DNA from 2 places in the Agathobacter rectalis ATCC 33656 genome. Region 2 is predicted to be linked to the other one. Evidence: riboswitches for the same ligand, from Rfam matches in the RefSeq annotation. Region 2 holds a riboswitch; the other holds the start of a gene.
The links. A riboswitch is a leader RNA that binds a small molecule or an ion and turns the genes downstream of it on or off. The one in region 2 is predicted to bind ZMP and ZTP.

Region 1: it holds a riboswitch for ZMP and ZTP, as region 2 does, so the genes downstream of both, pflB (formate C-acetyltransferase) here and EUBREC_RS07005 (IMP cyclohydrolase) in region 2, are expected to answer to the same signal.

The regions. Positions count from the first base shown of each region.
Region 1 covers NC_012781.1:425,162-432,701, forward strand. Annotated here, with positions in the region: gene EUBREC_RS02120 (MATE family efflux transporter) at 1-793, shown strand, start outside; gene rsmH (16S rRNA (cytosine(1402)-N(4))-methyltransferase RsmH) at 891-1,940, shown strand; ZMP/ZTP riboswitch at 2,000-2,079, shown strand; gene pflB (formate C-acetyltransferase) at 2,261-4,513, shown strand; gene pflA (pyruvate formate-lyase-activating protein) at 4,993-5,742, shown strand; gene EUBREC_RS02140 (RluA family pseudouridine synthase) at 5,923-6,657, shown strand; gene EUBREC_RS02145 (hypothetical protein) at 7,301-7,540, shown strand, end outside.
Region 2 covers NC_012781.1:1,450,237-1,457,776, forward strand. Annotated here, with positions in the region: gene EUBREC_RS06990 (MBL fold metallo-hydrolase) at 1-30, shown strand, start outside; gene EUBREC_RS06995 (ACT domain-containing protein) at 53-337, shown strand; gene EUBREC_RS07000 (PFL family protein) at 381-1,745, shown strand; ZMP/ZTP riboswitch at 1,851-1,927, shown strand; gene EUBREC_RS07005 (IMP cyclohydrolase) at 2,047-2,760, shown strand; gene EUBREC_RS07010 (phosphoribosylaminoimidazolecarboxamide formyltransferase) at 2,820-3,998, shown strand; gene addB (helicase-exonuclease AddAB subunit AddB) at 4,118-7,540, shown strand, end outside.

The DNA of each region.
Region 1 (7,540 bases), 1.0 Mb from region 2:
GATACCAAAGCTGGGTGTGGCGGGAGCCGCTATTGCCACTGTGATGTCGCGATATATTGAGACAATAATAGTTGTGCTGTGGGCGCATAAAAACAGGGATAAGAATAGATATCTCGAGGGCGCTTACAGAGGAATAGGAATGCCGTTTGGTGAGTTTAAGACTATATTCATCAAGGGACTGCCACTCATGCTCAATGAGCTTTTATGGGCAGCAGGCATGACAACGGTTACACAGTGCTATTCAGTACGAGGACTCTCGGTAATCGCAGGTTTAAACATTGCGACAACGATAACAAACCTTTTCAATATCGTGTTTATACAGCTTGGCGCATGCATCAGCATAGTTGTAGGGCAGTATCTTGGAGCCGGTGAGCTTGAAAAGGCAAAGGATGCGGATAACAAGATGATAGTGTTCAGTGTGTTCTGCTGTTCTGTAATGGCGGCGGTCATGCTTCTGGTAGGCGGATTTTTCCCTCAGATATATAACACAACAGATGAAATCAAGTCACTCGCAACAAGCTTCATAGCGGTATCAGCGATAATTATGCCGTTTTGTGCATTTACACATTCGTCGTATTTCACACTCCGCTCAGGCGGCAAGACACTGGTCACATTTCTGTTTGACTCCGTATTTACGTGGGTGATAGTGGTGCCGGTGGCATTTGTGCTCGCCAAATACACAGCAATTGGCATAGTAGCAGTGTACTTCCTTGTGCAGGCCACAGAGCTGATAAAGGTAGTCATCGGATACTTCATGGTGAAAAGCGACGTGTGGCTCGTGCAGATGGTATAGGAATGTAAGTCATTATCTTGCGGAAAAGTAAAATAAAAGTTATACTGTAGCAAAAGTCAGCGTAACAGTTCTAACCCAGAATGAAACGGAGCATAAAATGAGCGAAGAAAAACAGCACAAGCGCCGCGTGCATTATAGCGGAAAATATCCCAAAAAATTTGAGGAAAAATACAAGGAATTAAATCCGGAGAAATACAAGGATACAATTGAGCATGTCATCAGCAAGGGAAATACCCCTGCGGGCATGCACATATCCATAATGGTAAAAGAAATCATAGATTTTCTGGACATAAAGCCGGGACAGACAGGCTTTGATGCCACACTCGGATACGGTGGCCACACAAGGGCAATGCTTGAAAAGCTTGAAGGACAGGGACATATGTTTGCTACAGATGTTGACCCAATCGAGTCTGAAAAGACAAAAAAGCGTCTCGCTGAAGCAGGCTTTGGAGAGGATATTCTCACCATAAAGCTTCAAAACTTCTGCACAATAGATGAGATTGCAAAGGAAGTAGGAGGCTTTGATTTCATACTTGCCGATCTGGGAGTTTCATCAATGCAGATAGATAATCCTGAGCGTGGTTTTTCGTTTAAGGTGGATGGACCGCTGGATCTGCGTCTTAATCCAAATGCCGGTATCAGTGCGGCAGAGCGGCTTGATAATATATCCCGTGAGGAACTTTCAGGTATGCTCTATGAGAACTCAGATGAGCCGTATTGCGAGGAGCTTGCAAAGGCTATCACAGACGAGATCAGGAAGGGGAACCGCATAGGTACGACCACAAAGCTTCGTCACATTATAGAGCAGACACTCGATTTTCTGCCTGAAAAGGATAAGAAGGACATAATCAAAAAGACCTGTCAGCGCACATTCCAGGCGCTCCGCATAGACGTAAACCATGAGTTTGAGGTGCTATATGAGTTTATGGAAAAGCTTCCGGGAGCATTAAAGCCCGGAGGAAGAGCTGCCATCCTTACCTTCCATTCAGGAGAGGACAAGCTGGTCAAAAAGGCACTCAAGGCAGGATATAAAGCAGGAATATACAGCGACTATTCCAAGGATGTGATTCGTCCATCAGCACAGGAATGTGCTCAGAACGGACGTGCCAGGTCCACGAAGATGCGCTGGGCGGTCCGTGCGGAATAGAAAAGAATAAAAATAGTTCTAAAAACCTATTGCTTTATTGAGAAAAATAGTCTACTATGAACGTGTTATATGACTGACGGATAAGTGGAATAACCACATGAAATATAACAAATAAGAGCCGACCGTCTGGGCGATAAACCCGGACAGCCGGCTCTTTTTGATTATAAAATCAGCCATAGTCGTGTAAATAACTAGGGAATGTATCTCAAAAGAAACAACATGGATATTGACAAAAATACTGTAGTAAGTATATACTAACCACAGTTAAACAAAACTAATCAAACGAAGTAACATTCACACATTTTAAGGAGGATATTACAATGATAGAAATGAAAGAGTGGGATGGATTTGAAGGACGTCTTTGGAAAGAGGAAATCAACGTCCGTCAGTTTATTCAGGACAACTACACTCCATACGACGGAGACGAGAGCTTTTTAGCTGATCCGACAGATGCTACAAACAAGCTGTGGGATGCACTCCAGAAATTACAGAAAGAGGAGCGTGCCAAGGGCGGAGTTCTTGACATGGAGACAGAGGTTGTAACAGGAATCACAGCTTACGGCCCTGGATATATAGATGAGTCATTAAAGGACCTCGAGCAGATTGTAGGTCTTCAGACAGATAAGCCGTTAAAGAGAGCATTCATGCCTTACGGTGGAATCAAGATGGCGGTGCAGGCTGCTGAGACATATGGTTACAATGTAAGCGACAAGCTCAAGGAGATTTTCACAAAATATCATAAGACACACAACACAGCAGTATTCGATGCATACACACCTGAGATGATGAAGGTCCGTCATGCAAAGATCCTTACAGGTCTTCCTGACACATACGGCCGTGGACGTATCGTGGGCGATTACCGTCGAGTAGCGTTATACGGACTTGATTATCTCATCGAGGAGAAAAAGAAGGATAAGGCAAACTGTGGCTGTGGACAGATGACAGATGATGTTATCCGTTTAAGAGAGGAAATCGCAGAGCAGATTAAATGTCTTGAGGATATGAAGAAGCTTGCAGAGATTTACGGATATGATATCTCAAGACCTGCAACAAACGCAAAAGAGGCAGTTCAGTGGTTATACTTCGGATACCTTGCAGCAATCAAGACACAGAATGGTGCAGCAATGTCAGTAGGACGTGTATCTACATTCCTTGACATTTACATCAAGAGAGATATGGACAAGGGCATCCTCACAGAGCAGGAAGCACAGGAGCTCATTGACCATTTTACAATGAAGCTTCGTATGGTTAAATTTGCACGTATCCCTTCATACAACCAGTTATTCTCAGGTGATCCTGTATGGGCAACACTTGACGTGGCAGGAACAGGTGTGGACGGACGTTCAATGGTTACAAAGACAGACTTCCGTTTCCTCCATACATTAGAGAACATGGGACCTGCACCGGAGCCAAACCTCACAGTATTCTACTCATCAAAGCTTCCTCAGACCTTCAAGGATTATGCAGCCCGCATCTCAATTGAGACAAGCTCAATCCAGTATGAGAACGATGATGCAATGAAGCCTGTATGGGGCGATGATTATGCAATCTGCTGCTGTGTATCTGCAACACAGACAGGTAAAGAAATGCAGTTCTTCGGAGCACGTGCGAACCTTGCAAAATGTCTCCTCTACGCTATCAACGGTGGTGTTGATGAGAAATCAGGTGAGCAGGTAGGACCAAACTACGCACCTATCACAGCAGAGTACCTTGACTATGACGAGGTAATGGCGAAATACGACAAGATGATGGACTGGTTAGTAGACATTTATGTAAATACATTAAACCTTATCCAGTACATGCATGACAAATACTACTATGAGGCAGCAGAGCTTGCACTCATGGATACAGACTTAAAGAGAACATTCGCAACAGGAATCGCAGGATTCTCACACGTAATCGATTCTCTTTCAGCAATCAAATATGCAAAGGTTAAAGTAGTACGTGACGAGAGCGGACTGGCAAAGGATTTCGAAATTGAGGGAGAGTTCCCTAAATACGGAAACGATGATGACCGCGCGGACGAAATCGGTGTATGGCTTCTTAAGACATTCATGGACAAGTTAAAGAAGCATCACACATACCGTGATTCAGAGCCTACAACATCAATCCTTACAATTACATCAAACGTAGTATACGGAAAAGCTACAGGAGCAATGCCTGACGGACGTAAAGCCGGAGAGCCACTCTCACCTGGAGCAAACCCATCATACGGCGCAGAGCAGAACGGACTTCTCGCATCCTTAAACTCACTCACAAAGCTTCCATATGAGTGGGCACTTGATGGAATCTCAAATACACAGACCATCAACCCGGGAGCACTCGGAAACAACGAGGGTGAGAGAATTGACAACCTTGTAAACGTAATGGACGGATACTTCGATCAGGGTGCACATCACCTCAATGTAAACGTATTCGGTAAAGAGAAGCTCATCGATGCAATGGAGCATCCTGAGAAGGAGGAGTACGCAAACTTCACAATCCGAGTATCAGGATACGCAGTTAAGTTCATCGACCTCACAAGAGAGCAGCAGCTCGATGTAATCTCACGTACATGCCACGAGAGAATGTAATATGATCTAAGGTGTCACAGAGTGTACTACGATTCTGCTTGCAGAAAGAGTAGTATGCTCTTGTGACCCGAACAAACATGAGCAAGAAGCGATTTTCGTAAGAAAAGAAGCGGATTGCGAATGGTTGTAGAATTGCGTAAGTTGCAGGGCAACGGAGCAATTCGTAGATCATATTAGGATATGCCATATATTATGTATGTGATATAAATTTACAGAGTTAATATACAATTATAGATATTCCAGAATGTGCAGGCCAAGTGCCTGCATATTCTGATTTTCTAAATAACACCACAGCGTAAGGAATTTTCGGAAGGCGCGTAAAAGCCGGTCGCGTCAAGCATAGAAAACCAAAATCATAATTCATACAGCCTCTTAGCCCGAAGAACCTGAGCATTGCAAAGTCCCGGTCGGCGGGTTGCCGAAAATTCCGTACCATAAAAATAAAAGTAGCAGCAACAACAACCTAAAGGAGGAAAAACATGGGAGAAACACTAGGAAGAGTACACTCGGTAGAAAGCTTCGGTTCAGCCGACGGCCCGGGAGTGAGATATATAGTATTTTTGAAGGGCTGCAATATGCGCTGTAAATACTGCCACAATCCGGATACATGGGCCAAATGCGGCGAAAATGACGGTGCAAAGCTGATGACACCGCAGGAGGTGCTAAAGACCGCCATGCGCTATAAAGCGTACTGGAAGCAAACAGGCGGCATTACAGTAAGCGGAGGTGAAGCACTTTTGCAGATAGACTTTGTCACAGAGCTATTTAAGCTTGCAAAGGAAAAAGGTGTAAACACATGCCTTGACACATCAGGAAATCCGTTTACCGTGGAAGAACCGTTCTTCGGCAAATTTAATGAGCTGATGAAATATACAGATCTTTTCATGCTGGACATCAAGCATATAGATGACGAGGAGCACAAAAAGCTTACGGGACAGACAAATAAGAATATCCTTGATATGGCACAATATCTCTCAAAAAACGGTAAAAAAATGTGGATACGTCATGTGCTTGTGCCTGGAATCACCACGGATGAGAGATATTTAAATCAGCTTAGAGAGTTTATCGACACACTTAAAACCGTGGACAGGGTTGAGGTGCTGCCGTACCACACACTTGGGGTGTTCAAGTGGAAGGAGCTTGGTATACCATACCAGCTTGAGGGGGTGGAACCTCCGACAAAGGAACAGATAGAATGTGCAAAAAGAATATTAAATTGTCAGAATTAGTTTTTAAATATCATTGCTAACAACTCATTAAGTTGATAAAATATAATAAGTAACTATTATTTTACACCGATGCTGCCTTCGTTTGTATGTGAGGTGACACTTGGCTATATGCTTGCGTATCGCAACTGTAAATGTACTGAACATTTAAAATTTACAATAACAATTTGCGGGAGTTACAACATGGGAAAACCAGATATCATTTACGAAGACAACGACATTATCATCTGCTACAAGCCGGCGGGAATTGCTACACAGACCAGGCGTATAGGGCAGCAGGATATGGAGAGTTTCATAAGAAATTACAGGGCGGCTAAAAATGAGCCGCCTTATGTCGGCATAGTGCACAGGCTCGACCAGCCGGTAGAGGGAGTGATGGTATTTGCCAAGAATCAGAAAGCAGCGGCTTCTTTAAGCAGACAAATAAAGGAGCATACAACCGAGAAATATTATCGTGCGGCAAGCAGAGGGCAGGGAGTGTCGGGAGCAGATAAGGAAGAAGATAATCATGACTCGGCATGGCATACTCTTACAGATTATATCTCATTTGACAAGCGTACCAATACATCAAAAATTACAAGCGAAAAAGACAGGCTGGCAAAAAAAGCAGTGCTTCAGTATAGGGTGATATCAGTGACGCCGGATAGGGACAGCTCACAAAATGAATGCATTAGAACAGAATTTGACATAAAGCTGCTCACAGGAAGGCATCATCAGATACGTTTGCAGCTTGCACATATCGGCTATCCTCTGATTGGGGATACCAAGTATGGGAAGCCTGCCTCAAATAATTCAGGAACGGGAAGCAAATCAGGACGCACCTGTGGCGGTGTAAGGGAACAGCTTGCACTTTGCTCATATAAAATTGTTTTTGACCATCCTGCTACAGGTGAGAGAATGACATTTGAACTACCATAGTGCTGTTGGGAATAATATGAATTAAAAGACCATACATTCAGAAAACAACTGAGTGTATGGTCTTTTTTATATGGAGAAAAATACAGTTGACAATATTATTTATATTATCTATTATAAGTTCATAGGTTAGTTACTTGAGTGGTTAACCATGCAACCATACCGCAAATATGAGCGAAATTAGCTGTGTAGCAGCGATGCTAAACAGAGTGCAGATAAAGTACAAATATCGTGCGGTTTTGTGAATGTGTGTGGTGGTTCTGGATAGTTACGATAATAAAAAGTACAACAAGTAGGTAATTGCGGAACAAGTGCGCACTCCTGATTAAAAAGCGGTAAGAATTCTGCAACGGAATAATTAATGAAGATGATAACATACGTTCCGGTCATTCCATGGCTGTTCAGGGATATGCCACTATACAAAGCAAAAGCTCTGGAAATCAACTCCATACTTTAATGGTATTTGATGGTTGGAATGAATATGTACGATATTTAAATTTAGATTTTGGAAACTGGACTGATTTGCGAGGTACAACTTTTAATGGATAAAAAAAAGCGACTACTTATTCTAATATTTGTATTAATATTAAGCGGAATTGTTGTGATATTCATACATAAAAATGGTTCCATGAAAGGAGATTCTATTATGGAAGAAAATGCTATTTCCGGAGATGATAATACTCATTGGTTCCATTCAAACGGTATCATCACATCCATAGATAACTCTCAAAAAAAAATCTGTGTTGATATCAGTCAAAAAAATAATTTTTTTGATGGTACCAATATTACATTAAATTGCAACAAATCATCTCTCGACATTACACATTTAGAGGCTGGTCAAGAAATTACTTTCTATTTCTTTGAGAATAATGTACTTGACACTGAA
Region 2 (7,540 bases):
AGGGCATCAGACCGCATAGCCGTAGAATAAGAGAACAGGAGAATAAGTTGTTATGGATAACACAAAGAACAAAGTAATCATCACAGTTGTTGGAAAAGACACAGTAGGAATCATCGCAAAGGTATGTACATATCTGTCAGAGGGCAGTGTAAACGTGCTTGATATCTCACAGACTATCGTTTCAGGTTATTTCAACATGATGATGATTGTGGATATGGCAAATGCTACAGCTTCATTTGCAGAGATTTCTGACCAGCTTGATGCACTTGGAGAAGAAATTGGTGTAACAATAAAGTGTCAGAAGGAAGAAATCTTTGAGATGATGCATCGAATCTAGTTTAGCATAAAAATGTCATACACAGTTAAAGGAGAACAGCAAAATGATAAATATTGGTGAAGTAATTGAGACCAATGACATGGTGGAGAAGGAAAATCTTGACGTGCGTACAATCACACTCGGTATCAGCCTGCTCGACTGTATAGACTCAGACCTTGCAAAGGTAAATGAGAATATCTACAACAAGATTACAACACTTGCAAAGAATCTTGTATCAACAGGAAAAGAGATAGAGAACAACTACTGTATCCCTATTGTAAACAAACGTATTTCAGTTACACCTATCGCCCTTGTCGGCGGTGCGGCCTGCAAGAGCTCAGAGGATTTTGTTACCATAGCAAAGACACTTGACAGAGCTGCCAAAGAGGTAGGTGTCAACTTCATCGGTGGATACTCAGCACTTGTATCAAAGGGCATGACAAAGGCGGATGAGCTTTTAATCAAATCCATCCCTCAGGCAATGCTTGAGACAGACCTGGTATGCAGCTCTGTAAATGTTGGCTCTACAAAAACCGGAATCAACATGGATGCAGTAAAGCTGATTGGCGAGATGATAAAGGAGACAGCAGAGGTGACAAAACACCTTCCTGTATCAGGCTGTGCCAAGTTTGTAGTATTCTGCAACGCTCCTGATGACAATCCGTTTATGGCAGGAGCCTTCCATGGTGTGACAGAGGCTGATGCCATCATCAATGTAGGTGTCAGCGGACCCGGAGTAGTAAAGACTGCTCTTGAAAAGGTAAGAGGCGAGAACTTTGAGGTGCTCTGTGAGACAATCAAGAAGACAGCCTTCAAGGTTACACGAGTAGGACAGCTTGTGGCAAAGGAGGCTTCAAAGAAGCTTGGAGTGCCATTTGGAATCATAGACCTTTCACTTGCACCTACACCGGCTATCGGAGACTCTGTAGCTGATATTCTCTGTGAGATAGGCTTAGAGAGAGCCGGAGCTCCGGGAACAACAGCAGCACTTGCACTCTTAAACGATCAGGTGAAAAAGGGCGGTATCATGGCATCCTCATATGTCGGCGGACTCTCAGGTGCCTTTATTCCGGTATCAGAGGATCAGGGAATGATAGATGCCGTAAACGATGGTGCACTCACCCTCGAAAAGCTTGAGGCTATGACCTGTGTGTGCTCAGTGGGACTTGACATGATTGCAATCCCGGGCGATACAAAGGCCACCACAATTTCAGGAATTATTGCAGATGAGATGGCTATCGGTATGATAAACCAGAAGACAACAGCCTGCAGACTGCTTCCGGCAATCGGAAAGGATGTAGGTGATGTGGTAGAAATCGGAGGACTCCTTGGAAGTGCACCGGTTATGCCGGTAAACAGATTCTCTTGTGATGCATTTGTAAATCGTGGAGGAAGAATCCCGGCACCTATTCATAGCTTTAAAAATTAGTAAATAATGGCATTGTTTACAAGCATGTACTTATAAGAATAACTTATAAGTACATGCTTATTTTAAAGTGGTACTTGACAATGACAAAAATACATGCTTAAATAAAGACAGTTATATGACTGACGGAAGTGGATAACCACATGGAGTATAACAGTTGATTGCCGACCGTCTGGGCGCACATTTATATAAGTTTCCTGCAGAGCTTTATATTATTATGTGTGTTCGGACGGTCTTTTTTATTCCGGCAGGCCCGAGTAATTTGGGGATGCAGACCACATTATCAGAAAACATGGAGGATGACATGGAAAGAGTATCATTAGCAAAGGAATTATCAAGCACAACATACCCTGGCAGAGGTATCGTAATCGGCCGCACAAAGGATGGTAAGAAGGCTGTAACAGCATACTTTATCATGGGCAGAAGCGAAAACAGTCGCAACAGAGTATTTGTAGAGGATGGCGAGGGCATCAGAACACAGGCATTTGACCCTTCAAAGCTTGAGGATCCAAGTCTTATCATTTACGCACCTGTAAGAGTGCTTGGCAACAAGACAATTGTCACAAATGGTGACCAGACAGATACTATCTATGAGCTGATGGACAAGCAGCAGACATTTGAGCAGGCATTAAGGACAAGAGAGTTTGAGCCTGACGCTCCTAACTATACACCAAGAATTTCAGGAATCATGCATATTGACAATGGCGAGTTCAATTACGCTATGTCAATCTTAAAGAGCAATAACGGTAATCCTGATGCATGCAACAGATACACATTTGCATACTCAGCACCGGTTGCAGGAGAGGGACATTTCATCCATACATATATGGGCGATGGCAATCCACTGCCAAGCTTTGAGGGTGAGCCTACATGGGTAGACATCGAGGGAGATATCGATGAGTTTACCGATATGGTATGGGAGAACTTAAACGAAGACAATAAGGTATCACTTTTTGTCAGATATATTGATATCGCAACAGGCGAGTATGAGAGCAGAATCGTAAACAAAAACAAATAAAACACTATATAAACGGTCAAATATACAAGATAAGCAGATAAAAACAGGAGAACAGAAAAATGCAGGAATACGAATTAAAATACGGATGTAATCCAAATCAGAAACCAGCCAGAATATTTATGAAGGAGGGAGAGCTTCCTATAAAAGTGCTTAACGGCAGAGCCGGATATATCAACTTCCTTGATGCCTTTAACGGATGGCAGCTTGTAAGAGAGCTTAAGAAGGCAACAGGTCTTCCGGCCGCAACATCCTTCAAGCATGTTTCACCTGCAGGTGCAGCAGTAGGACAGCCACTTTCAGATGTGGAGAAAAAGATTTACTGGGTTGATGATATGGATATTGAGTTTACACCGCTTGCAAATGCATACATCAGAGCAAGAGGAGCTGACAGAATGTCATCATTTGGTGATTTTATTTCACTTTCAGATGTATGTGACAAGAGCACTGCACTTGTAATCAAGAGAGAGGTATCAGACGGTGTTATCGCTCCGGGCTACACAGACGAGGCTCTTGAGATTTTAAAGGCTAAGAAAAACGGCAATTACTGTGTTATCGAGATTGACCCGTCATATGAGCCGGCACCTATCGAGAGAAAGGATGTATTTGGCATCACATTTGAGCAGGGCAGAAACGAGCTTCATATTGATGACGATTTCTTCTCAAATATTGTGACAGAGAACAAGGAGCTCACAGAGCAGGCTAAGATCGATCTGGCAATCTCTATGATTACATTAAAGTATACACAGTCAAACTCTGTATGCTATGTAAAGGGCGGCCAGGCAATCGGTATCGGAGCAGGCCAGCAGTCTCGTATCCACTGTACCAGACTTGCAGGCTCAAAGGCAGACAACTGGTGGCTTCGTCAGTCTCCACAGGTGCTTGGACTTCAGTTCGTGGATGGTATCAGACGTGCAGACCGCGACAATACTATTGACCTTTATATCGGTGAGGATTATATGGATGTGCTTGCAGAGGGCGAGTGGCAGAAGTTCTTCAAGGTAAAGCCGGACGTATTTACAGCAGAGGAGAAGAGAGCATGGCTTGACAAGAATACAGATGTAGCACTTGGATCTGATGCATTCTTCCCATTTGGTGACAACATTGAGCGTGCTCACAAGAGTGGCGTGAAGTATGTAGCACAGCCGGGTGGATCTGTGAGAGATGACCATGTTATTGAGACATGTAATAAGTACGGTATGGTAATGAGCTTTACAGGAATCAGACTTTTCCATCACTAATCACAAGGTATAGCGGCTATTAAGCTGAATTTAAGCACAATAAGTAATTCAATAATAGGGGACTTCATGATATAATTACAGTATACATTTTACACAGTAGTTAATCATGGAGTCTTTTTATGTCATTACAGTTTATCACAGGTAATTCAGGAAACGGAAAAACAAAATATCTCTTTAACAGGATAGTGAAAGAGGCAAAGGCAAACCCAAGGGACAATTATCTTGTAATAGTGCCTGAGCAGTTTACAATGCAGACGCAGAGACAGCTTGTAGATTTGTCGGAGAATAAAGCTATCATGAATATAGATGTGCTAAGCTTTAAGCGCTTAGCCTACAGAGTGTTTGATGAGCTTGGAATCACAAATCTCACGGTGCTTGAGGAGACAGGTAAGAACCTTGTACTCAGAAAGCTTGCGGCACAGGAGGCGGATAAGCTTGGCGTAATAGGCAGAAACTTAAACCGCATCGGCTATATAAGCGAGGTGAAGTCACTGCTTTCGGAGCTTGTGCAGTACAATATATCACCTGAGGAGCTCGGAAGATATATTGCCTCAGGCATGCTATCGGATACACTTTCAGATAAGCTTAAGGATGTGCTCGTGCTATACGAAGCATTTGAGAAGTTTATGCAGGACAAATATATCACTGCAGAGGAAATACTTAATGTGCTTAGCAATGTGGCGGAGGAGTCTGCAATTCTTAGAAATTCAGTCATTGCATTTGATGAATTTACCGGATTTACACCTATACAGAACCAGCTCATCAAAAAGCTCTTTGTCATTTCAAAGAAAATATATGTAACGCTCACAATAGACTGTCGTGAGGATATCTTTAAGAGCAGAGGCATGCAGGAGCTGTTTGACATGCCAAAAAGGACAGTGAAATCACTCACCGAAATGGCAGCGTTTTATGGCATAGAAGTCGAGGAACCTATTATCCTTGATAAAAACTACCGGCTTGCAGAAAACGAAGAGCTAAGCTTTATGGAACAGCAGCTTTTCAGAAAACGAAGAAGCTCCTTTAAAAAAGCACCAAAGCACATTCATATAGACTGTCTGCGTGACCCGAAGCAGGAGCTGACAAAGATAGCCAGAAGAATTAATGAGCTTGTAAGGAACGAAAACCTGCGTTACCGAGATATTGCTATAGTCACAGGAGATGTGAATATATATGCAGGTTATGTGCGTGAAATATTTGACAAATACAATATTCCTTACTTTATCGATGCCACACAGGAGATACTTTTCCATCCGTTTATTGAGTTTATCAGGTCAATACCCGATATTGCGGCACAAAATTTCTCGGCAGATGCGGTGTTCAGATTTTTGCGGTGCGGCTTTACGGAGCTTTCGGCCAGTGAAATAGATGTACTTGAAAACTACGTGCTCGCCTGTGGAGTAAGAGGTAAAAGCGCATGGGACAAAAAGTGGGTCAGGCTGCCAAAGCATAAGGCAGGCTATGACATTGAGCTTTTAAACCAAAGCAGGGAGTATATAATGGAGCTGCTAAAGCCGGTATATCAGGTGTTTTCCGATAAAAAGTCAACGGTAAAGGACTATGTGCTCGCTATATATAAGCTGATAGTTTTGCTTGATATACCTGATAAGCTTGCAAAAAAGGAGCAGGCACTGCTTGATGCAGGGGACCAGACCGCATCAAAGGAATATGGACAGATATACAAAATAGTCATGCAGCTCTTTGAAAAATATGTGGCGGTGCTGGGCGATGAATGCATGGATGCAGAGGAATTTACACAGATACTGGATGCAGGACTGGATGCGGCAGATGTAGCAGTCATACCGCCGGGATACGACACTGTGACCATCGGAGATATTGAGAGAACGCGTCTGACCAACATAAAGGTCATGTTTTTTGCAGGCGTAAACGATGGGATTGTGCCAAAGGCAGCAGGAAGAGGCGGCATCATATCACAGTATGAGAGAGAGGCACTTAAGGAGCTGGATATAGAGCTTGCGCCTGGGGCAAGGGAGCAGGCATTTATACAGAGGTTTTATCTGTATCTGAACATGACAAAGCCATCCAGGGAGCTTTATATCAGCTATACGAGACTTGACAGTGAAAAAAAGGCTGCCCAGCCATCGTACCTCATAGGTATATTAAAGGGGATGTTTCCGGAGCTTGTCGTGACTGAGACAGAGGATGTAGAACAGCTTTTGGATATATCAAGCAGGCAGAGTGCTCTGGATTATCTGCTGTCAAATGAGGTGGATGACAGATGGTGCGAGATTGCAGCAGCAGTGATGTTCTATGACGCATCAGTCAGTGATGCAGGGGACGGTAATGAAGTAGACGATAAAGCATTTACTCAAAAAAATTCTGTGGAGCGGCTCATCAATGCAAGGTTTGAGCATTATTCAAAGGATCCGATTAGCCGAAATGTGGCAAGAAGCATATACGGCAGACACATGGAGGGCAGTATCACGCGCTTTGAGCAGTTTGCCAGATGTGCATATGCGCATTTTTTAAATTATGGATTGAGGCTTACAGAGCGTGAGGAGAGCGGCTTTACATCTCTTGATATGGGTAATATATACCATGAAGCACTGGAAAGATACAGTAAGAAGCTTGATAGGGAGAGTACTGACTGGTTTAGCGTGACAGATGCAAAAAGGGATGAGCTTGCGATGGAAGCAATAAATGAGGTGATTGATGAGTATGCAGGCTTTGGCATATTTGATACAGCGGAAAGCCAACATTCGATATCACATATGAAGGCGGTCTTTAAGCAGACAGTATGGGCACTTACAACCCAGATACGAAGAGGCAGCTTTGTGCCTGAGAGGTTTGAGTTTTCTTTTTACGAGAGCCTTGATATGGCAAATGATGTGACGGTTGATATAAAGGGACGCGTGGACAGGACTGACACATATACGGATGAGGACAGGCTTTTTGTGAAGGTACTGGATTACAAGTCGGGAAATACAGTTTTTGACCTGGTGAAGCTGTACTATGGCACGCAGCTTCAGCTTGCAGTGTACATGGACGCTGTCATGGAACAAAAGAAAGAGGCGCTAAAGCAGGTAAGTGTGGAGCCGGGCGGTATGCTGTACTATCACATCGACGATCCTGTAATTGATTTAAAGGATGTGACACCGGGCACTGAGCTGTCTGAGGAAGAAATCAATCAGATGATATTAAAGAAGCTCAAGCCTGACGGGCTTATCAACTCGGACGAAAAGGCATACAGAGGCATGGACAGGGACTTTGAGAAAAGCTCTGACGTAATCCCTGTCACCTTAAAAAAGGATCAGACACCGGCTGCAGGCTCAAAGGTGGCAAACGCCGAAGAGTTTGATGTGATAACAAGGTTTGCGCGAGAGAAGCTTCGCGAGATAGGAAGAGAAATATACGATGGAAATGTTGACGTCAATCCTATCAAGAACAAGAAAATAGACAGCTGCGCATATTGCGCTTTTCAGGCCATATGCAGGTATGATTCAAGGATACCGGGCTTTAGCGAAAGAAGCTTTAACGGTGACAATAAGGAAGATGTACTTGATAAAATGCGTACACAGATTGCA